2 regions of the Granulicatella sp. 20925_1_28 genome follow, and region 1 is predicted to be linked to the other one. Evidence: predicted binding sites of a transcription regulator. Region 1 holds the regulator's gene; the other holds the start of a gene.
The links. The regulator Rex, encoded in region 1, represses fermentation and respiration genes when NADH is low (regulators of the CRP and FNR family bind a similar motif). The targets are predictions, from matches to a motif close to TTGTGAANTANTTCACAA.
Positions count from the first base shown of each region.

Region 2: the regulator Rex is predicted to act here: its motif matches at 5,223-5,240, upstream of pflB (formate C-acetyltransferase).

Region 1 covers NZ_JAPWBS010000002.1:152,191-163,848, forward strand. The annotation lists gene htpX (zinc metalloprotease HtpX) at 1-243, opposite strand, end outside; gene O3793_RS02290 (LemA family protein) at 277-837, opposite strand; gene O3793_RS02295 (SMI1/KNR4 family protein) at 983-1,687, shown strand; gene groL (chaperonin GroEL) at 2,044-3,663, opposite strand; gene groES (co-chaperone GroES) at 3,678-3,947, opposite strand; gene O3793_RS02310 (hypothetical protein) at 4,099-4,362, shown strand; gene O3793_RS02315 (redox-sensing transcriptional repressor Rex) at 4,439-5,086, opposite strand; gene O3793_RS02320 (ABC-F family ATP-binding cassette domain-containing protein) at 5,329-7,278, shown strand; gene O3793_RS02325 (ABC transporter ATP-binding protein) at 7,371-9,116, opposite strand; gene O3793_RS02330 (ABC transporter ATP-binding protein) at 9,113-10,861, opposite strand; gene O3793_RS02335 (aspartate-semialdehyde dehydrogenase) at 11,338-11,658, opposite strand, start outside.
Region 2 covers NZ_JAPWBS010000001.1:265,498-277,155, forward strand. The annotation lists gene O3793_RS01195 (YitT family protein) at 1-39, opposite strand, end outside; gene O3793_RS01200 (VOC family protein) at 36-914, opposite strand; gene O3793_RS01205 (manganese-dependent inorganic pyrophosphatase) at 982-1,911, opposite strand; gene pflA (pyruvate formate-lyase-activating protein) at 2,050-2,811, opposite strand; gene pflB (formate C-acetyltransferase) at 2,969-5,197, opposite strand; tRNA gene O3793_RS01220 (tRNA-Arg) at 5,534-5,607, opposite strand; gene O3793_RS01225 (hypothetical protein) at 5,665-5,892, opposite strand; gene O3793_RS01230 (TrmH family RNA methyltransferase) at 5,895-6,665, opposite strand; gene O3793_RS01235 (hypothetical protein) at 6,670-7,035, opposite strand; gene O3793_RS01240 (DEAD/DEAH box helicase) at 7,001-8,188, opposite strand; gene O3793_RS01245 (amino acid ABC transporter permease) at 8,323-8,970, opposite strand; gene O3793_RS01250 (transporter substrate-binding domain-containing protein) at 8,984-9,859, opposite strand; gene uvrC (excinuclease ABC subunit UvrC) at 10,001-11,658, opposite strand, start outside.

The sequences.
Region 1 (11,658 bases):
CGGTGCTTGATTTTTATCTGTAATTTCTCTGGCATGGTTTAATTGCATCACTACATTAGTCGCATTTGCAATCATCATCATTGAATATAGGCCACCTGCAACAAGGGCAATAATGACCCCAGCAGCCGCATTCCCTATGGCGTAATATCCAATTCCGATACCCACTGCAACGAAGAGCGCCATGTACAACACAATAACGACAAGCGTTTTGCGTTTGTTGGAAGCAATTTGTTGATATAACATCCTAGCACTCCCTCCCTACTAATGAACTGTCAATTAGAATTTCACTTCAGGAACTTTACGAGCTTCAACTGGAGTTTCTAACATTTCTTCTTTAGTGAATCCACCAAAACCAGCAATAATATTTGTTGGAATTGATTGAATAGAGATGTTATATCTCGCAACACTTGAATTGTATAATTGACGAGCGTAAGAGATTTTGTTCTCTGTGTTTGTCAATTCTTCTTGTAAGTTTAAGAAGCTGTCGTTCGCTTTTAAATCAGGATAACTTTCAGCTAAAGCGAAAATAGTTTTTAAAGCACCTGATAATTGGTTAGATGCTTCCATTTTTTCTTGTGGTGAAACATCGCTACCCATGTTTGCAATTTGGTTTCTCATCGCAATTACTTGAGTTAATGTTTCTTGTTCGTGTTTTGCGTAACCTTTTACTGTTTCAACAAGGTTTGGAACTAAGTCATTACGACGTTGTAATTGAACATCGATTTGCGCCCAAGCTTCTTGAACCCAGTTTTTTTGTTGTACAAGTCCGTTGTATGCAAACATTGCCCATAGAACAATTACTGCTAAGACTCCTAATACAATCCATACTACTGTCATTTTGTGACACTCTCCTTTAGATTTAATACCCTCATTGTACCATATTTTCCTAAATGTGTGTAAAATAGTAGGCAAAGATAAAGTAGCAAATCGTAAATTTTTCTGCATCCATCCTAAGACGGATTTTGCAGTAGAAAGGAGCCCCATGATTCAGCAACAGTTATTCTCGCCCATTCCACAGACGATAGAGAATTTTTCTCGTTTTCCATTGCCACAAAGCTACGTGGATTTTCTTTTGGAAAATGGTGCCGGATTCTTCACGAACACTAAGATTACAACGGTTGAACCAACGCGCTTTGGCCTCGACTACGCCCTCTGTAATGGACTGAGCGGATACTCAGAAGGCCCGTATTTCCCAAGCATTCTGGATGCTGCATGGTCTCCAGAAGTGACAGGGTTGCCCGAGTACTTTGTAGTCTTTTTCCAAGACGGACCTATCTACTACGCCTTCGATTATCAAGACGGTATTGAACAGGAACCCAGCATCCGTCTGATTGACGTTGAAATGGATCAGTGGCTCGAAGTGGCAAACTCCTTTGACGATTTCCTCTCTCGGCTGGAGGCAACTACCGAAGACATCACGTATGATATGAGGGATTGGGTTTCCATCCATACCTTACTGCAACAAATCGGACAGGAAAACCCTGATACACTGGAGGGACTTCTTGAAATCTTGCAAGACACCCACCCACAACTCTTCTTGCAGCAAACAGCCTATGCCTTAGAGCATACAGAGTCCGACGCCGTTCGTTCGCTATATAAAGAACGCTTCGCCTTTATCGAAGACTTCCTCATCGCAGAATTCTCTTCTTATCCAGAATACGCGCACTGCAAATCCCTATTATCATAACCACAAAAATAAGACCAGCATATCTGTTGGTCTTATTTTTTTTCTCTATCCATCCTCTTTTTATAAGTATCACCAAAAAAGTGTTCAAAACGGAGAACACGAAGGATTTTATAGTAGCAGTAATGGGGAATCGTATTAAATGCGAATTAATGGGCGTAGGAATTTATTCCGTACGACCATTTTGAGGCTTTAAAGTCGAGAGACTACAGGCTCGAGACGGTACCCCATTACAGCTATTATAAACAAATCCTTCAGTGTTCGAAGTTTTGAACTTCGTTCACTTTTGTCGAGAAGCACCTTGCGGTGTTTTTATCCAAAAAGAAAAAGAGGGGTGAAAAACTTTCACCCCTCTTTGATTACATCATACCCATGCCCGGATCCATCCCTGGCATTGGTGGTGCTACTGGAGCTGGTTTGTCAGCTACAACAGCTTCTGTTGTTAATAATAATGCTGAAACAGATGCAGCATTTTGTAATGCAGAACGTGTTACTTTTGTTGGGTCCACGATACCTGCTTCAATCATGTTTACCCATTCATCTGTAGCGGCATTGTATCCAATTCCTTTTTCTTCAGATTTCAAACGAGCAACAATGACTGAACCTTCAAGACCTGCATTTTCTGCGATTTGACGTAATGGTTCTTCTAATGAACGAGATACGATTTTCGCACCTGTAGCTAAGTCGCCTTCTAATTCAAGAGCGTCTACCACTTTTTGAACGTTCACAAGAGCTGTTCCCCCACCTGAAACGATTCCTTCTTCAACCGCTGCGCGAGTTGCGTTTAAGGCGTCTTCAATGCGAAGTTTTTTCTCTTTCAATTCTGTTTCAGTAGCGGCACCGACTTTAATCACGGCAACCCCACCTGATAATTTAGCAAGACGTTCATGTAATTTTTCACGGTCGAAATCACTTGTTGTATCTTGTGCTTGTGCGCGAATTAAAGCAACACGGTTCGCGATTAATTCTTTAGAACCTGCACCTTCAACGATTGTAGTGCTGTCTTTAGAAACCACTACTTTACCAGCAGTCCCTAATTGAGCTAATGTAGCGTCTTTTAATTCTAAACCAAGGTCTTCTGTAATGACTTGAGCACCAGTTAAGACCGCGATATCTTCTAACATCGCTTTACGACGGTCACCAAATCCTGGAGCTTTTACAGCTACCACGTTAAATGTTCCGCGTAATTTGTTTAATACTAATGTTGGTAAAGCTTCGCCATCCACATCATCCGCGATGATTAATAACGCACGTCCTTGTTGAACGATTTGTTCTAACAACGGAATGATTTCTTGGATGTTTGACACTTTCTTATCTGTGATTAAGATAAATGGATTGTCTAAAGTCGCAATCATCTTGTCGTTATCCGTTACCATGTATTGTGATAAGTAACCACGGTCAAATTGCATACCTTCTACAACATCTAATTCTGTTTCAATCCCTTTAGATTCTTCGATTGTAATAACGCCGTCGTTACCCACTTTTTCCATAGCTTCAGCGATTAATTCACCGACTTCCGCTGAACCTGAAGAAATTGCCGCAACTTGTGCGATGGCTTCTTTTGATTCTACTGGACGAGAAATGCGGTGTAATTCTTCAACCGCTGCTTTTGTCGCAAGTTCAATCCCGCGACGAATGCCTACTGGGTTAGCTCCAGCCGTTACGTTTTTCAACCCTTCACGAACGATGGCTTGTGTTAACACTGTCGCTGTAGTTGTACCGTCACCGGCAATATCGTTTGTTTTTGAAGCCACTTCAGCAACGAGTTTTGCACCCATATTTTCGAAGTGATCTTCTAATTCGATTTCTTTGGCAATCGTTACCCCATCATTTGTAATCAGTGGAGAACCGAATGCTTTTTCTAATACAACATTACGTCCTTTTGGCCCTAATGTTACTTTTACTGTGTTCGCTAAAACGTCCACACCACGTAGCATGGCGCTTCTTGCATCTTCTGCAAATTTAATATCTTTTACCATAGTTGTATCCCCCTTTATTCAACAATTGCGATAATGTCTTTTTCTTTCACGATGATATATTCTTGACCATCTAATTTAACTTCTGTTCCTGAATATTTCTCGAATACTACTTTATCGCCAACCGCCACTTGACGGTCTTCTGCAGCAGTGAATTTGCTTGTTGCGATGACTTTTGCAAATTGTAATTTTTCTTGAGCAGTTGTTGGTAGGAATAATCCTCCAGCAGTTTTTTCTTCTTGCTCTACCATTTGAATAACAACTCTATCTTTTAAAGGCTTTAACATATGAAATCCTCCTTCATCTTTTTTAGCACTCAAAAACACTGAGTGCTAACTCATAGTTTTATGATACTCATTTGGTCAGGAAAAATCAAGAATAAATACTTGCTTATTTGTCTGGAATTTTGTAAGATTTTGACAGGAAAGGATGATTGCGATGACACGAAAAAGTTTCTTCAGAAAACTATATTTTGAAATCATATTAGCCGTCTTCTTTATCTTTCTAGCAACGACGCATTATCCTGGAAATGGATTTGACTTTATCACATTATTCTGCTGTCTATTCGCAACGACAAGCATCGTAACAAGTATCAACATGCTTCGCACCTACAACGAGTTGAAAAAACTCGCCAACCTCATCGAGAATCTGCCCGATGACGAGGATTCACTAGACGATAAAGAACCAAAAGAAAAGCACTAATCACTCCGCAAATCGGATTGGATTAGTGCTTATTTTTTTACAAAAAAGGCACCCTATTCGGATGCCTTTCAATAGATTATTTTTGGTTGTCCAAGAAATAAATAAGTGTTTGAAGTTCGTTTGTTAAGTCCACGTTTTGAACTCGAACGTTTTCTGGTACGTCTAATCGGATTGGTGTGAAGTTCAAGATTCCGCGAACATTTGCTTCTACTAAGCGGTCTGCTGTTTCTTGAGCTACATCTTGAGGCACTGTTAAGATGGCCACTTGGATTTGTTGAACTTTCAATTGTTCTACCATTTCATCCATGCTGTAAACTGGCACACCTGTTTGGATTGTTCCAACGATGTCTTCGTTTACGTCGAACGCTGCGCTAATACGCACGTTGTTGCTTTGGTGGAAGTTGTAGTTTAAGAGCGCTTGTCCTAATTTACCGACCCCTACTAAAGCGACGTTTGTTAGGCGATCTTGGTTTAAAGTATGGCTGAAGAATTCTAATAAGTATTCTACATCATATCCATATCCACGTTTTCCTAAAGCTCCGAAATATGAAAAGTCACGACGTATTGTTGCGCTATCGACTTTTACAGCTTCACTTAATTCAGTTGATGAGATGCGACGTTTTCCTGCGTCATGCAAGAAACGTAAGTAACGATGATAAATGGCCAAACGTTTCGCAGTTGCGCGTGGCACTTCGATTTCTTTTAATTCGTTTAAATCTTTCATGAATAAGACTCCCTTTTTCTTTTTTATCCATGCGTATTCTATCACAACGACATTTCATTTCACAAACAGTTTGCTTGTACCTCACGAACATTAATGAATTTCGCTTATATACAGCAAGCCTTGTGCTTTTTTCTTCACAACCTCCCCATTGTGAATGTGAATGCAAAGAAGAACGCGTATCAATATTGTTCCCCCTCTTTTTTATGCTAAAATAAACTGATACCACATTGAAAGGACCCGTCATGATTTTATTACAAGGACAAGGACTCGCGCGTACGTTTGCGGATGAAGTCCTATTTGAAAATATTACGATTCATATTCAAGAAAATTCACGCATTGCCATCGTTGGGCGAAATGGTACTGGAAAATCTACGCTATTAAAAATGTTGGCTGGAATCGAAGAACCTTCTCTTGGTGCTGTGTCAAAGAAGAAAGACCTTTCGATTGGCTACTTAGATCAATACGCTGCCATCCAGTCTTCCCGCACTGTTTGGGAAGAAATGGTGCATCTCTTCGAAGATGTGGAAACCTTGAAGAAACAAGCGCAAAAAGCAGCTGAACAACTTGGTGACCCAGACCTTCTAAGTGACCCCGTGGCGTACGAACTCGCCTTAAAACGATACGACCAGCTACAAGAAGAATTGAACCAAAAGAATGCGTATGGTTACGAGTCTGAAATTCGCACCGTGCTTCATGGATTCCGTTTCTATCCAGAAGACTACGACCAACCGATACAAGCACTCTCTGGAGGTCAACGCACTCGTTTGGCACTAGCTCGTATTTTATTAGAAAAGCACGACCTACTCATCTTAGACGAACCGACCAACCACTTGGATATTGAAACATTGACGTGGCTTGAAGACTACTTACGCTCTTCAAGTAGCGCGCTTGTCATCGTATCCCACGACCAATACTTCTTGGACCGTGTGTGTAACGAAGTCTATGAAATCAGTCATAAGGCCTGCGAATATTACAAAGGAAACTACTCGCACTACTTAGAAGAACGCGAGCAACGCTATTTACTCAAACAAAAAGCCTACGAGAAGCAGCAACAAGAGATTCACGACTTGGAAGAATTCATCCAGAAAAACTTAGTGCGCGCATCAACTACAAAACGTGCGCAATCACGCCGTAAGAAGCTCGAGAAAATGGAACGCTTAGAGAAACCAAAAGGCGATCAGCGCTCTGCTCGTTTTGAATTTACCGTGGAACGCGAATCCGGAAACCAAGTGCTGCAAGTCACTGATGCTTATATCGGCTACGACCACGAAGCCTTGAGCGGTCCGATTTCCTTCCAGCTTCGCAAGCGTGAAGCTATCGCGATTGTGGGGCCTAACGGTATTGGAAAATCTACCCTCTTGAAGTCGATTACGGGTGAATTGCCTCTAATCGAAGGCTCAATCGACTTAGGCACTGGCGTTCAAGTTGGTTACTTTGACCAAAACTTGGCCGGCCTCTCATCGAATCAAACAGTTCTAGAAGAACTTTGGTCTCGTCACTCTACGATGCCTGAAAAAGACGTCCGTTCGATTCTTGGCAGCTTCCTTTTCTCAGGAAACGATGTCGAGAAAACAACCGCTCAACTCAGCGGGGGTGAAAAGGCCCGTTTGGCGCTTTGCAAACTGTCTCTGGAGCATGATAATTTCCTACTGCTCGACGAACCAACGAACCACTTGGACATCGACAGTAAAGAAGTCCTCGAAGATGCCCTTATCGACTACGACGGCACGATTTGCTTCGTTTCGCATGACCGTTTCTTTATCAATAAGGTCGCAACGGCCATCCTAGAAATCGAAGAAACTGGAAGCACATTGTATTTAGGCGACTATGACTACTATCTCGAGAAAAAACAAGAGAAAGAAGAACTCGCCGCATTGCAAGAAGCCAAGAGTGTCGAAGCAACAACAGCTGAGCCGATGACAGAAGCCAAAGCCAGCTACCATGCCTCTAAAGAAGAGCAACGTCAAATTCGTACACTCACTCGTCGCATCGAGCAACTAGAAGCGGAGATGCACGATATCGAAACGGCGCTCGAACAAGTGCATGAGGCGATGACACTGGAAGAAAACTATTCTGATCCAGATAAATCCGCTGCCCTCTCAACCGAAGAAGGCGCCCTTCTTGAACGCCAAGAAACGCTCCTCGCTGAATGGGAAGAAGCGTCTCTAGCTCTAGAAGAATTCAAGCAATAATCTTTTGAAATTATCATATATGATAATTTTGCACTTTCAGCAATTCAAAAAAGCGTAGACTCTTTTTATAGAGCCTACGCTTCTTTTTATTGTTAATGTTGCCACTGACTTTGATAGAGATTGTAGTAAAATCCACGTTGTTCCATCAAGCTGGCATGATTTCCTTTTTCAATGACATGTCCGTCTTTTAAGACAAGAATCACATCCGCGGTACGAATCGTCGACAAGCGGTGTGCCACAATAAAGCTCGTGCGTCCTTCCATCAGATGTTGGAAGGCTTCTTGAATCTTCAACTCGGTACGCGTATCGATGGAAGAAGTCGCTTCATCGAGAATCAGCATATTCGGTTGTCCCATCATCACACGCGCGATGCAGAGCAATTGTTTTTGTCCTTGCGAGAAGTCCCCACCGTCATCTGAAATCACCGTATCATATCCTTGTGGCAGACGACTTACAAATCCATGAATATGGCAGAGTTTTGCGATGCGAATCATCTCTTCTTCGCTAATCGTTGGATTTCCCATCGTGATATTTTCACGGACAGTTCCCGTTTGAAGCCATGTTTCTTGAAGCACCATTCCGAATCCATTTCGTAGGCTTTGACGCGTGATATCTTCAATCGAAAGCCCGTCGATGGCTAATTTCCCACTATTAATATCGTAGAAACGCATCAATAAGTTAATCAATGTCGTCTTCCCACTTCCGGTTGGACCGACAATCGCCACACGTTGCCCTGGTTTGACATCCAGCGAGAAGTCTTCAATAAGCGGTTGGTCTTTCACATAAGAGAAATCCACATGGCTAAATTCCACAGCCCCGTCAAAGTTTTCAGGAGACACAGCACCTGCACGCTCTGGACTCTCAGAAGGTTGTTCCAACAGTTCAAACACGCGATTCGCACAGGCAATCGCATTTTGTAACTCCGTAATGACTCCTGAGATTTCATTGAATGGTTTCGTATATTGGTTCGCGTAACTTAAGAAGGACGACAGTTGTCCCACCGTCACGCCACCACTCATCACGAAGAACGCCCCGAACACGCCCACACTTGTGTAGACGATGCTATTGACAAAGCGCGTTGCCGGATTCGTGATGCTCGAGAAGAAAATAGCCTTGAGCGATACATCCGTTAACTTCTTATTAATCACCGCAAAGTCCTCAATGACTTTTTCTTGTTGCTGGAAGGCCGTAACCACTCGTGTTCCCTCAATCATCTCATTCATATAGGCGGTTTGGTCGCCACGAATTTCCGATTGTTGTTTAAAGAAATGATAGGATTTCTTCGCAACAAAGCTGGCCATCACGAAGGATACTGGCGTCACCACGACTACTACGAGCGTCAATGTCATATTCACGCTCAGCATAAAGACTAAGGTTCCTAGAATGGTCATCACACCCGTGAATAACTGTGTGAATCCCATCAATAATCCATCCGCAAATTGATCTGCATCCGCAATGATACGACTCTCGATTTCTCCGGCTGGATGAATATCTAAATAACTGAGTGGTAATGTCTCGATTTTTTCAAGCGCGTCTCTACGAAGGTCACGAACCACAGAGTACGTCATCTTGTTATTGCTGAGGTTCATTAACCACTGCGCGATGGCTGCCACTGCCGTAAAGAGGGCAATCTGCCAAAGGATGGCAAATAGTCCTTCATAGAACACTTGGCCCGTGTCCAGCATTTGGTCCACAGCTTCCCCGACTAATTTTGGAATCATTAATGTTCCGAATACATTCACACTCGCCATAAGGATGGACGCTACGAAATAAATCCGGTAGCGACGGATGTAGCGGAGAACTTTACGGATGGTTTCCCATTGAGTTTTCTGTCTCATGCTTCATCCTCCTTTGGAAATTGTGAGTAGTAAATTTCTTGATAAATCTCATTGTTGGCTAAGAGCTCTTCATGCGTTCCTTTGCCGACAAGATTTCCTTCATCGAGTACCAGAATTAAGTCTGCATACTGCACTGAAGCCGCCCGTTGCGACACGATAAAGGTCGTCGGACGTGGTGTTTGGTTCTTAATCGCCTCACGCAATTTCGCATCGGTCGCAAAGTCTAATGCCGAAGCACTATCATCTAGAATTAAAATTGGGGCTTGTTTAGCAATCGCACGTGCAATCGTCATCCGTTGTTTTTGCCCACCGGATAAATTACGGCCATTTTGTTCGATACTATAATCAAGTCCGCCTTCTTTCGTTTGTACAAACTCGCTGGCTTGAGCGACACCGAGTGCATGTTCTACCACTTCAGTAGAAGCAGATGCATTTCCAAAACGAACATTATCAGCAATCGTTCCACGGAAGAGTTGCGCCTTTTGCAAGACCATTCCGACCGCTCCACGAAGCGATGCAAAACGGTAGCGACGAACGTCTGCCCCGAACACCTCTACAGTCCCTTGGGTCGCATCATAGAAACGAGGAATCATATTGACAAGAGACGATTTCCCGCTACCCGTCCCACCGATAACGCCGATGGTCTGTCCTTTCAGCGCGGTAAATGAGATATGGTTCAACGCTGCGTTTTGGTCTCCCTGATACGTCAACGTCACGTCTTTAAACGCCACCGCCACTTCTCCTTCAGGATGAACCTCTTCAGTTCCTTCGACCATATCCGCTTCAATCGATAGAATGTTATCAACACGCTCTGCACTCGCTACTGATTTTGTCATCAATACGACAAGGTTCGCAAACTTCACAAGTTCCACTAGAATTTGTGACATGTAGTTTGTTAAAGCGATGACTTCCCCTTTCGTTAAGGTTCCTGTATCCACTTTAATCGCTCCACCATAAAGAATGACGATGAGGGCCACATTCACAATTACAAACGTAATAGGGTTCATAGCGCCTGAGAGACCACTCACCTTTTGTTGCGCTTGATTCAACGTTTCAGTATCTTCTCTAAAGGTATGAATTTCTTTTTCTTCAAGGTTAAATGCACGAATCACACGCACACCGAGCAAGTTTTCATGCACGAGACGCATAATGCGATCTAATTTCCCTTGCACACGGCGATACATCGGAATCGTCCAGTAAATAATACCGAATACTACGATAGCTAAAATCGGCACCGTAATAACAAACGTCCATGCCATTTCTACATTCACGACAAACGCCATCACAATCGCTCCCCCGACAATAAACGGCGAACGAAGCAATAGACGAAGCGCGATATTTAACCCGCTTTGCACAAGATTGATATCACTTGTTAAACGCGTGAGTAAAGTGTCATTTCCTAGCGCATCGAGTTGCGAGAAGCTAAAGTATTGAATTTTTGAAAAGAGCGCCTGTCTCACGTCGGCCGTAAATCCAGTCGCCGCCTTTGCCGCAAAATACTGAGCGGTAATCGATACGACCACGCCTAAAATTCCTAGTCCAATAAGAATCGCTCCTTGTTGGAGAATCAGCGCAGTATCTTTATTACTGATTCCTTTATCGATAATGACCGCCATGATGAGCGGAACAAACAATTCTAGAATCGCTTCGAATAATTTGAATAAAGGTGCCAATATCGTTTCTTTCAGATACGGCTTTAAATAAGGTTTTAACTTGTTCACACGCGTATTTCCTTTTACATCCATAGTACTTTTATTGTATCACATTTTATCCTCTTCAAAAGCGGAAAAACATGCTTCCTGCTTTTGATTTTTCAGAGTGTAACAATTATGTTACGTAACAAAAATGTTACACTCACTTTTTTACTTTCTAAAGTTGTATCATTTATGATACATCACGTTTTTCCATCCTCAACGAATCCTTTTTTATACCTACAGTGGGGTGCAGCGGAGTAAATAATCATTAGAAGACTGGGCCTTATTAGAAAGTTGATTACGAAAAATCTTACGGATTCTATAATAGCCATAACGTGGGATGGCATTAAATGCGAAAAAGGGAGCGTAGGAATTTTATTCCGTACGCTCCCTTTGAGGCTTTAAAGGTGAGAGACCTAGGCTCGAACCGGTGCAACGTTATAGCTATTATGAAGATATCCGTAAGGATTTGGAGTAATCAACATTGTTCACTATACTGTCACCCAGGTGCCCAGTCTTCTATTTAATTATCTACGTAAATTGTGCGCTTCAATATACTCCGCAATTTGGATCGCGTTGCTTGCTGCACCCTTACGAATATTGTCACCCACACACCAGATGTGGAAGCTGTTAGGTTGAGAGATGTCGCGACGAATACGTCCTACATACACTTCATCATGCCCAGTTGCTTGTAATGGTGTTGGATACACATTTTCCTCAGGTTTATCTAATACGATTACGCCTGGTGCTTTTTCTAAAATCGCACGAATTTCTTCAGGAGTTGTATCTTTTTCGAAAGTCACATTGATTTCTACAGAGTGTGAGTTGAATACAGGCACACGCACACA
Region 2 (11,658 bases), on a different contig from region 1:
TCGATATTTACGATAAGAAGATGGGTTTAGAAAACTCATGCATGATCACCCACTTTGAAACAATATTGGATGCCATTTGCTGTTGGAACTTTCAACACAGCATCATAATAATGAAACGGCACTTTTTTCGATTCCAAATTCAGCACAAGATTTTCTAATTCTCGCATATTCGGAACACGCCATTCAATTTCAGAAACACCATAAAAATCTTGATGTGAATGAGGAATGAATTCCCATGCGTTAATTGCTAGTGAGTATCCATCTCGATTCACTTTAAAATTCTTACGACGAGTCACATAATCATAGGTAGTCTTGAATAAAAACGCTTCGGTTAAAAACGCTCCTGTTTCTTCAACATCGGACACATTATAGTGCACTTGTGCGATACTAGCGGTTGGTGGAAATTCTTCTGCCATCGCATCAACTCCATCGATAAACTCATGAAGCGAACGATTCATTTCTGTCCCTTCAAGATATTCATCAACGAGTTCAGAACCACTCTCGCTTTCAATCATAAACTTCAAGCGATTTCCTTCAGGATCTAAGATATAAAAGTTATCCGTATAGCCATCAAAACCTGTCGCAGTGATTGTTTGTTCTTCTAAAATCAATCGATTAATTAACTCGCCCATTTGGAATGGTTTTGTTAATTTAAAGCCGATATAGTACGTTGTTAGAATTGAATCTCTACTTCCTTTACCTTGAACTAAGCGAAGCAAAGGAACGCTACCCCTACTGTGACCAATAAGGATTTCGTTATCAAAGTCCTGCAGTACAACAAGACCTAAAACTTGCGTATAAAATTTCTTCATCACTGAAAGATTACGCACCGTTATCGTTACAAGAGAAATCGTCCACTCTTTTTTTGATTGTGGTACAAGCGCATCTTTCACTAACTGTAATAGATTTCGCATTTTCCTTTTCCTTTACTAAAAAAGTGGGGAGGACTTAAAGGATGTTCCTCACCCACTCCGTTAATTTTTATCCTTCAAAAGCCACTGTTAAAGGTGGGACAACTTGTTTCTTACGAGAAACAACTCCTGGTAGTGTTAGTACACCGTCTGTGTAGCTTGCGTTAAACGCTTGAGCCACTTTATCTAAATGGTCACCAACAACTAATACTGTTGAGACGCTTGTTAAGATGTTTGTAATGACAAATACGAATGTATCATATCCGTTTTTATCGTTTGCAACACGCATGCTTTCTTCTAATGCATCGCGACGTGCTAATAATTCTTCAGGATCCACTACGTTTACTTGCGCAATACGTAAGTTTGCTCCTCCCATTGGGAATGATTTCGCATCTAAGTCGATTAAATCATCTTCTGATTTATTTCCTAAGTTTGTACCAGCTTTTAGCATTTCTAAACCATATACATTCACATCGATTTCAGCAATGTTTGCTAAGTCTGTTGCTGCTTCGATATCTTGTTGTGTGCATGTTGGTGATTTGAATAATAATGTGTCTGATACAATGGCTGAGACCATTAATCCTGCGATATCTTTTGGAATATCTACTCCATATTCTTTGTACATTTTGTATAGAATTGTATTTGTACATCCTACTGGTTCTGCACGGTAGAATAATGGGTTTGCTGTTTGGAAGTTTGCGATACGGTGGTGATCCACAACATATTCTACTTCCACTTTTTCAACTCCTGTAGCACTTTGTTGAACTTCATTGTGGTCTACTAATGCTACACGATTTGTTTCTTCTGAAACATCTCCAATCACGCGTGGAGCTTCTTTTTTGAAATATTCTAAAGCGTATTGTGTTTCTTCATTTGGAGTCCCTAGGGCAACTGCTTCTGCATCTTCTCCTAAATGACGTAATAAGTAAGCATATGAAATTGCTGATGTAATTGCGTCTGTATCTGGATTTTGATGTCCGAAAACTAATAATTTACTCATAATTTGGCCTCTCTCTATATAAATTTACATTGACAATTTTAACATAATTATCACTTAAAACCAATAGATAATGCATTATTTCTAAGATTTCTAGAAAAAAAGAACTGTTATAGCTTTTAAACTATAACAGTTCATTCATTATGCATTTAAATAACCTTTATATTCGTCTGTTCTTAAAATACGACGAGCATTGTCCACACGTTCTTGTGTTGGTGGTTCAATATGGTCTAATTTATATGGAATTCCTAAGTTCTTCCATTTATACACACCCAATTTGTGATAAGGTAAAATTTCAAACTTCAATACGTTTTTCAATTTACTTACAAACTCACTTAATCGGATGAGATATTCATCATAATCTGAACGTTCTGGAACTAACACGTGACGAATCCATACCGGTTGTCCTTTATCTGATAAATACTCTGCTAGTTGAAGAATATTTTTATTCGTCCACCCTGTTAATTTCTTATGTTGTTCATCATCAATATGTTTAATATCTAATAAAATAAGATCCGTATATTCTAATAACTCTTCGAATTTTGAGAAGAATGGTTCATCATACGTAAATGGCATTCCACAACTATCTAATGTTGTATGTACTCCAGCTTGCTTGCAACGTTTAAAGAAATCGATTAAGAAATCAATTTGCAATAAAGGCTCTCCTCCACTGACAGTTACGCCACCTTTACGTCCCCAGAATGCACGATATTGCAACGCTTGATCGAGTAATTCTTGAGAAGTAATCGGATGACCGCCCCCAATATTCCAAGTATCTGGGTTATGACAAAACTCACAACGCATACGACAACCTTGCATGAAGGTTACAAAACGGATACCTGGTCCGTCTACAGAACCAAAACTCTCTGTAGAATGAATATATCCAGTTACTGGTTCACTCATCATTATTCCTCCTATCTTTTCTCTACTAGTATATCACAATTCGTGTACTTTAGGGCCATTTCGATTAAAAAACGGATGGACGATTTTGCCCATCCGTTTTCTTAATTTCAGCAATCTAGTTTGGTCTACTTCTAACAGTCGACCTCACACTTTATGATTACATGCTTTCGTGCATTGTACGGTTGATTACGTCTAATTGTTGTTCACGAGTTAATTTAATGAAGTTAACTGCGTAACCAGATACACGAATTGTTAATTGTGGGTATTCTTCTGGGTGTTCCATAGCATCTAATAATGTATCACGGTTGAATACGTTGATGTTTAAGTGGTGACCACCTTTAGAAGCATAACCATCTAACATAGCAACTAAGTTTTCTTCTTGTACATCTAATTCACGTCCTAAAGCTTTAGGAATGATTGAGAATGTATTTGAGATACCATCTAATGCATATTTGTAAGGTACTTTAGCAACTGATGATAATGAAGCTAAAGCTCCGTGTGTGTCACGACCATGCATTGGGTTAGCACCTGGTGCAAAAGGTTCGCCAGCACGACGTCCATCAGGAGTGTTACCTGTCTTCTTACCATAAACTACGTTAGAAGTAATTGTAAGGATAGAAGTTGTATGTTTAGCATTACGGTAAGTTTTATGTTTTTTAACTTTAGTCATGAATTCTTTCAATAACCAAACAGCGATTTCGTCAGCACGATCATCGTTGTTACCATATTTAGGGAAGTCGCCTTCTACTTCATAGTCAACAACAACGCCATCTTCGTCACGAATAGTTTTAACTTTCGCATATTTAATAGCTGATAATGAGTCAACTGCTACTGAGAATCCAGCGATACCAGTTGCCATTGTACGTAGAATTTCAGTGTCATGTAATGCCATTTCAATTCTTTCGTAGCTGTATTTATCATGCATGTAGTGAATGATGTTTAATGTGTTTAAGTATAAACCACAAATCCATTCCATCATGTCGTTGTATTTAGCCATTACTTCATCGTAATCTAAGTATTCTGAAGTGATTGGTTGATATTTAGGACCAACTTGTGCTTTAGATTTTTCATCGATACCACCGTTGATCGCATATAATAATGTTTTCGCTAAGTTAGCACGAGCACCGAAGAATTGCATTTGTTTACCGATACGCATAGCAGATACACAGCAAGCAATTCCGTAGTCGTCGCCCCACTCTGGACGCATTACATCATCGTTTTCATATTGGATTGCAGATGTATTAATAGAAGTTTTAGCTGCAAACAATTTGAAGTTTTCTGGTAAACGAGTTGACCATAGAACTGTTAAGTTTGGTTCAGGAGCTGGTCCTAAGTTTACTAATGTGTGTAAGAAACGGAAACTGTTCTTAGTTACTAATGGACGTCCGTCTTCACCAACACCGGCGATTGATTCTGTTACCCAAGTTGGGTCTCCTGAGAATAATGCGTTGTATTCTGGTGTACGAGCGAATTTAACTAAACGTAATTTCATAACGAAGTGGTCAACAAGTTCTTGTGCTTGTTCTTCAGTTAATGTTCCGTTTTCTAAGTCACGTTGTACATAGATATCTAAGAATGTTGAAGTACGTCCAAGAGACATAGCCGCACCATTTTGTTCTTTAATAGCTGCTAAGTATCCTAAGTATAACCATTGGAAAGCTTCGCGAGCGTTAGAAGCTGGTTTAGAAATATCGAATCCGTAGATGTTACCTAATTCTTTTAATTCTAATAATGCACGGTATTGTTCTGAAACTTCTTCACGTAAACGAATTACATCGTCTGACATAGTGCCATCGCCAATGTTAGCGAAGTCTTTTTGTTTTTCAGCGATTAAACGATCAACCCCGTATAAAGCTACACGACGGTAGTCACCGATGATACGTCCACGACCGTAAGCATCTGGTAAACCTGTGATAACACCTGATTTACGAGCTGCACGCATTTCTGGAGTGTAAGCATCGAATACACCTTGGTTGTGAGTTTTACGCCAGTCACGGAAGATACGAGAAATTTCTTCGTCGATCTTGAATCCGTAAGCTTCAGCTGATTGTTCACTCATACGGATACCACCAAATGGTTGTAAGCTACGTTTGAATGGTTTTTCAGTTTGGAAACCAACAACTGTTTCTAAATCTTTGTTTAAGTAACCAGGACCATGTGAAGTGATTGTTGATACAACTTTAGTGTCCATATCTAAGACACCACCAGCTTCACGTTCTTGTTTGTTCAAGTCCATTACTTGTGCCCATAAAGCTTTAGTAGCTTCAGTAGGTCCAGCTAAGAAACTGTCGTCTCCTTCATAAAGTGTGTAGTTTTCTTGGATAAAGTCACGGACGTTAACTTCTTCTTTCCATACTTTACCTTTGAAACCGTTCCATTGTTCCATAAATTTTTCCTCCTTAGATAATTGGTTGTGAAACTTATAACAGCTATCTACATGAATATTATAACACAATAAAAATTAGTTGCAATACTTAAGTGTAAAAAAATACAAAGATTTTGTTAAATATTGCTATAATCGCGATTTTAAAGTGTTAAAAGTTGTGAAAGATGTATTATAACAGTGTGTTTCGCTGTACTATTTTTTTGAAACAGAATGAAAAATTTCACAATCTATGGTTCTGTATTCACAATATGTCTCTTTTCTTATTTTATTTTCACTAAGCAAAAATAAAAAAAGAGCATTACCGAAATAAATCCGATAATACTCTTTATAATTTAGCGTTTCAGGAGGGATTCGAACCCCCGACCGTTCGCTTAGAAGGCGAATGCTCTATCCTGCTGAGCTACTGAAACAGTACTAAATTAGTATACCTAAAGACGAACATTCTGTCAATTGATTTTACAGCTTTATTACGACTCTTCTGTTTCTTTTTCTTTGCTCTCTGTATTCTTCTTTTTAGATAAAAACATGCTGATATAGATAACGAACATCACTACTGCCATAATTAGCACTCTTGCTGCTAAGGCAAAATTATATAATGCTGCAATCGCACTTAAGGCAAAGAAAATAATAGTCATATTTCTAACCGTTTCAAGAATTGGGCGTTTCCTTCCCATTGGATTTGGTCTATTATCCATTGTTACTCCTTCTTCTCTTTCGTTTTATACATTAATAGCGCCGAAGCAATAGCGACGTTTAGTGACTCTGCTTTTCCAAACATCGGAATTGTCACTACGACATCTGCTAAATCAATCACGTCATCAGAGACGCCTTGGCCTTCATTACCAACGACGATGGCTACATCCGTTGCTCCTTGTAAGATAGTGTAATCTTTTGAATCACGGTGAAGTGCCGTTACTGCTACTTGCACACCTTTATCTTTAAGCGTTGGCAAGTAATCTTTCAAATTCGCTTGAAAAACTGGGATATGGAAATGGCTTCCTTGCATCGAACGAAGAACTTTATCGTTATATAAATCAACCGTTCCTGTTCCTAATACAACCGCATCAAATCCAGCAGCATCAGCCGTTCTCACAATCGTTCCTAAATTCCCTGGATCTTGAACTGCATCTAACACAATGAAGCGACCGCTATAAGGCAATGAATCCTGTTTAACAATCTTCACAACTGCTAAAATCCCTTGAGTGGTTTCAGTCATTGATAACTTATGGAAGACATCTTGAGAGACAACTAGCACCTGTACATCACTTTGATCTAACAGATTTTGGTAGTCTGCAAGACGATTACTAGTAACCACAATCAATTCAATCGGAGCTTTCTCTTTAATCGCTTCTTCTACAAGGTGCTCTCCTTCGAGAAGATACATCTCTGCTTTTTTACGACCTTTTGCAGTCTGAAGTTTGACAAGCTCTTTAATTTTTTCATTTTTAGGTGAACTAATGATATCCATACAACTACCCTTTTAATCCTTCTATAGTATTCATAAGTTTCTTGACTTCTACTTTTTGATTTTGATGAAATCCACATTTCATAGGTAAGACATAAGTTTCCTCTTTATCAAGATATTGCAATGTTAATTTGGGATTTCCTAAAAGTTTCTTCTCAACGGAAACCTTTTGAATGCGTTCTGAAGGGATAACGATTGGTCTATTCGCTCTCCATACACCTTCTTTAGAAGTTTCAAATAGAACGAAACCATCTTTAGCCCAATAGAGTACAAAGGTTTGCTCCTCTTTTTCCAAAGCCACTAAGCTATCAGCATCCGTCATTTCGAATCCAAAAAAACTAATTTGACTTTTTAAATCCTCGATGATTTCCATTCTTATTCCCCTTCTTTCGTTTCTGAGTTGGTTTCTTAGAACTTACTTCTTTCTTTTTCGGTTGTGTCACTGGTTTTAATTGTCCTGCATATAGTTCAAACTGAACTAGTTTATGTTTCCCTGCAACCTTCTTCAAGTCTCTTAGTTCGCGGTCATTCACTAGACTAAGAACTAACCCTTCTTTTCCCATACGTCCTGTACGTCCAGAACGATGGGTATATTGTTCTGTTGAATCTGCAATATCATAATGAATGACAAGTGGTAAATCTTCAATATCAAGACCGCGTTGTGCGACATCGGTACTCAGTAAGAATGGAATCTGTCCTTTCTTAAATAAGTCGATAGCTTTCTTACGTTCCGTTTGATGAGCATCACTTGAAAGAAGTGCAACTGGAACTTGATGATACGCTAACTTTTCACCAAGTAACGCAGCATTTGCAATCGAATTAACAAAAACCAACGCTTGGTTTGCATTTTCGGAAAATGCAAGCTTTCTTAACACTTCATCACGTTTTCTTGTTGGACACTCGATGTAACCATGTACCACATTTGACTTCGCTCCACTTCCCTCAGTCACTTCGACAAAAGTTGGCAACATATTAATCCATTTATTAACTTCTTCTAAATTCTTATTCTTTGTTGCAGAGAAACAAAGAACTTGTCTTTCAGAAGGAAGCTTCTTCACAAGTTCTCTCGTGTTATTCAATTGCTCAGGATCGAGTAAATAATCCGCCTCATCTAATACAAGCAGTTCTACTTGATGTAGCTTTAATTTACGAAGTTTAGATAATTCGAGTAATCGTCCTGGTGTCCCTACAACGATTTCTGGTTTTTCTTTTAACTTCTCAACTTGTCGTTTAACGTTTGCCCCACCTGCTAAAACTTGCACACGAATTTCAGGTGTTTTCCATTCTCTAATAACTGCACCAATTTGTTGAGCTAATTCTTGAGAAGGAGCCACAATCAAAGCTTGTAGCGTTTTATCCGCTTTTACTCGCTCCGAAATAGGAACGACATACGCTAAAGTTTTCCCAGTACCTGTTGGCGAAATTGCTACTACATCTGTTCCTTCTTTGATCAGTTCTTGTGTCTTTTCTTGTATCGGTGTTAATGTGTGGAAGCCATGTTGCTCCCAAATAGTCTTTGTATTCATAAGGTTCCTTTCCGATAACCATTGTTCTTTTGAGTCCTATTCATTTTATCGAAGAAACGGCTATACTTCAAATAGTTTCAACGTTTTTATAAAAAAAGAGAACTGTTCTTACACAGTTCTCTGTTCTATTTCAATTAAAGTGCCATTTTCTTTTCTAAATATCGTTGTCCTTGTTCAAAAAGCAAACAGATAATCCAGTAAATAATCGCCACTAAAATATAAACCGTCATATAGTTTTGTTCACGTCCACCCACAATTTTCGCATTTTGGAAAATGTCAGGTAGTGAAATCATCGCAACAAGAGACGATCCTTTAATCATATCCAGTAACACATTACTTAATGGCGGAATGGCGATTCGGAATGCTTGTGGAACGATGACCTTTTGCAACGTTTGTCGGTAACTCATTCCAAGAGACATCGCTGCTTCCCATTGACCATTATCCACTGCGTCCATGGCCGAACGCAACACTTCAGAAATATACGCACTACTTGCGATACTAAAGCAAAGGAGCGCACAGACTAAAGCCGGTAACGTTATTTTTAAAAATGGTAACCCAAAATATAGTAAGAATAAAAATACTAAAGTTGGTGTTCCGCGCATAAAGGAAACATGAAATGTCGCAATCCATCTTAATAAACGGAATCTTGAACGTCTCATTAAAACAAGAACGAATCCTAAAATCGTTCCGAAAACAAAACTCGTTAATGCAACTCCTAATGTATATCCCAATCCACTAAGAATAAACCAAAAGTTATTGATTGCAATATTGATATCGAAAATTTTATTTAACATATTAGTCTACATCTGAAATATCGATTTTTTCTGTTTTGAAATCTTTAGGTTCTGTTACGTCTTGACCAGCGAAGAATTGTTCAGAGATTTTTTTCAAAGTTCCGTCTTTCTTCATCGCATCCATAGCTTCATTAAATTTGTCACGTAACACAGTGTTGTTTAGTGAAATTGAGAAACTTGCGCTATATGGGTTTGCATAAACGCCTTCGTTAATCTTAATGTCATATTTATCTTTAGCAAAAGCAACGGCGATTGATTGTAAGTAGTAATCGTTGATAATTACATCAGTACGACCGTTTACTAAATCAGACATATATACGTCATTTGTTACGTTGTCATATACGACTAATTCAGCACCAAGTTTTTTAGCAATCTTCATGTAGTTTGTACTTGCAGCACCTGCAGCTTTTTTACCTTTTACATCTTCCCAAGAATGAATTCCTGAATTGTCGCTTCCACGAACAACCATTGATGTAAATGAGTATTTATGAGGTGTAGTGTGTAAGTATGCGTCGAAGTTTTTCGCACCTTCTTCAATTGAGTAGTTTGCGATATCTGTCATACCACTGTCTAAAGCTGTTAACATTCCGTCAACACCCATTTCAGTAAATTCAACTTTAAGGTTTAAGCGTTTCGCAACTTCCTTCATAATTTCCACATCGTAACCCGTTAATTCGTTCTTATCATTATGGAATGATTGTGGATATAAAGTACCTGCAGTTGATACTTTAATGACACCTGATTCAACAATTTTGTCCCAGTTCGCTTGCGCTTCTGAAACTGATACAGTTGTTTCTTGTGTTTTAGTTGTGTTTGCTCCGCATGCTGCTAATAATGTAGCCACAGCAACGAAACCAGCTTTCATCCATTTTTTCATTGGTTTAACCACCTTTTGTTTATTTTTTCAACATAGTGAACGATACCATACTCCGCTTTAAAACACAATGAATAAAGCTTGAAAAACAAAATAAAAATGAAACAGATTTTACAACCTGTTTCATTTCGAAATAATATATAGTTATTTACCTAGTTCTTCAAGAATATTTCTGGCTACTCTTTCAGAAATTCCGATAGATTGTAACTCCTCAAGACTGGCTTGTTTCATTGCTGTTATCGTTTTAAAATGACGCAATAGTTTCTTTCTTGTTTTCGGTCCGACACCATCAATCATTTCCAATTTCGAAGCAAATGTATTTTTACTTCGTAGTTGTCTGTGGAACGTAATCGCAAATCGGTGAACTTCCTCCTGGACACGTTGTATTAGTTGGAATGCTTGTCCTTTTCTATCCAAATCAATTTCCTTATAGTCTTCACCATACAGTAATGTAGCGGTTTTATGTTTTTCATTTTTCACCATTCCACATACTGGAATTTCTAATCCTAATTCATCTTCCAGAACTTCTAGCGCAGCTCTCATTTGGATTTTACCACCATCCATTAAGATTAAATCTGGAAGTTTAGCACCTTCTCTTAGTAATCTTGAATAGCGTCTACGGATGACTTCTTGAGTCGTCGCAAATTCGTGACTTCCTACAACAGTCTTCACTTTAAACTTACGGTAATTTTTGCGGTCTGGTTTTCCATCCTTAAAGACTACCATCGCAGATACTGGATTGGTCCCTTGAATATTCGAATGGTCAAAAGATTCAATCACTGAAACTTTTTCTAACCCTAACGCTTCTGAAAGTTCTTCCAAGGCACCTTTTGTCTTCAACTGACTTTGCTCTTCTCTTCTGAATTTCTCATTTAATGAAATCTCACTATTTTGAGTAGCAAGGTCTAACATTCGTTTCTTAGAACCTCGTTTTGGTGTCATCACCTTCACACCGAGCGTTTCTGATAATAGTTCTTGGTCAATCGCTTCTGGAACCAAGATTTCTTTTGGAAGAATATGGTTTTGGTCTTCATAAAACTGAATGATAAATGATAGGACTTCATCTTCTATCTGGTCATAAATTGGAAACATCGCTGCTTCACGTTTAATAATCGTCGACTGTCTGAGTAAGAAGACTTGAATAGAAATCCATCCTCTATCAACGACATAAGAGAACACATCTCGGTTCGTGAAATCTGCGTTCATGATGTTTTGTTTCTCGACGGTTGCTTCGATGTACTTAATTTGATCACGATAATCCATTGCTTTTTCAAAATCGAGTCTTTCGGAAGCTTCATTCATCTTCGAAGTCAAATCATCTTTAATCGTCTTCACATCTCCGTTTAAGAATCGTTGGATTTTCTTGATTTGCGCATCATACTCTTCTTTTGAAACTTCATGATCACAACAACCAATACATTGCCCTAGATGGTAATAGAAACAAGCTCGTGTTTCATTCTTCCCACATTTTCGAAGTGGATAGATTTTCTGGATCAGTTGCTGCGTTCCTGTTGCTGCAGTGACATTTGGATAAGGGCCAAAATAAATCCCCCCATCCTTTTCTACCTTATGAGAAATCACGAGTTGTGGGTCTTTCTCAGATGTAATTTTTAAGTAAGGATACATCGTTCCTTGCTTTAACTTAATATTGTAGTGAGGTTGATATTTTTTAATCAGGTTAATTTCAAGCAAGAGAGACTCTTTATTTGTCTTTGTCACAATATACTCAAAATGGTGAATTTCGCTTACTAATTTTTCCGTTTTAGTATCATGGGCGCCTCTAAAATAAGAGCGAACACGAT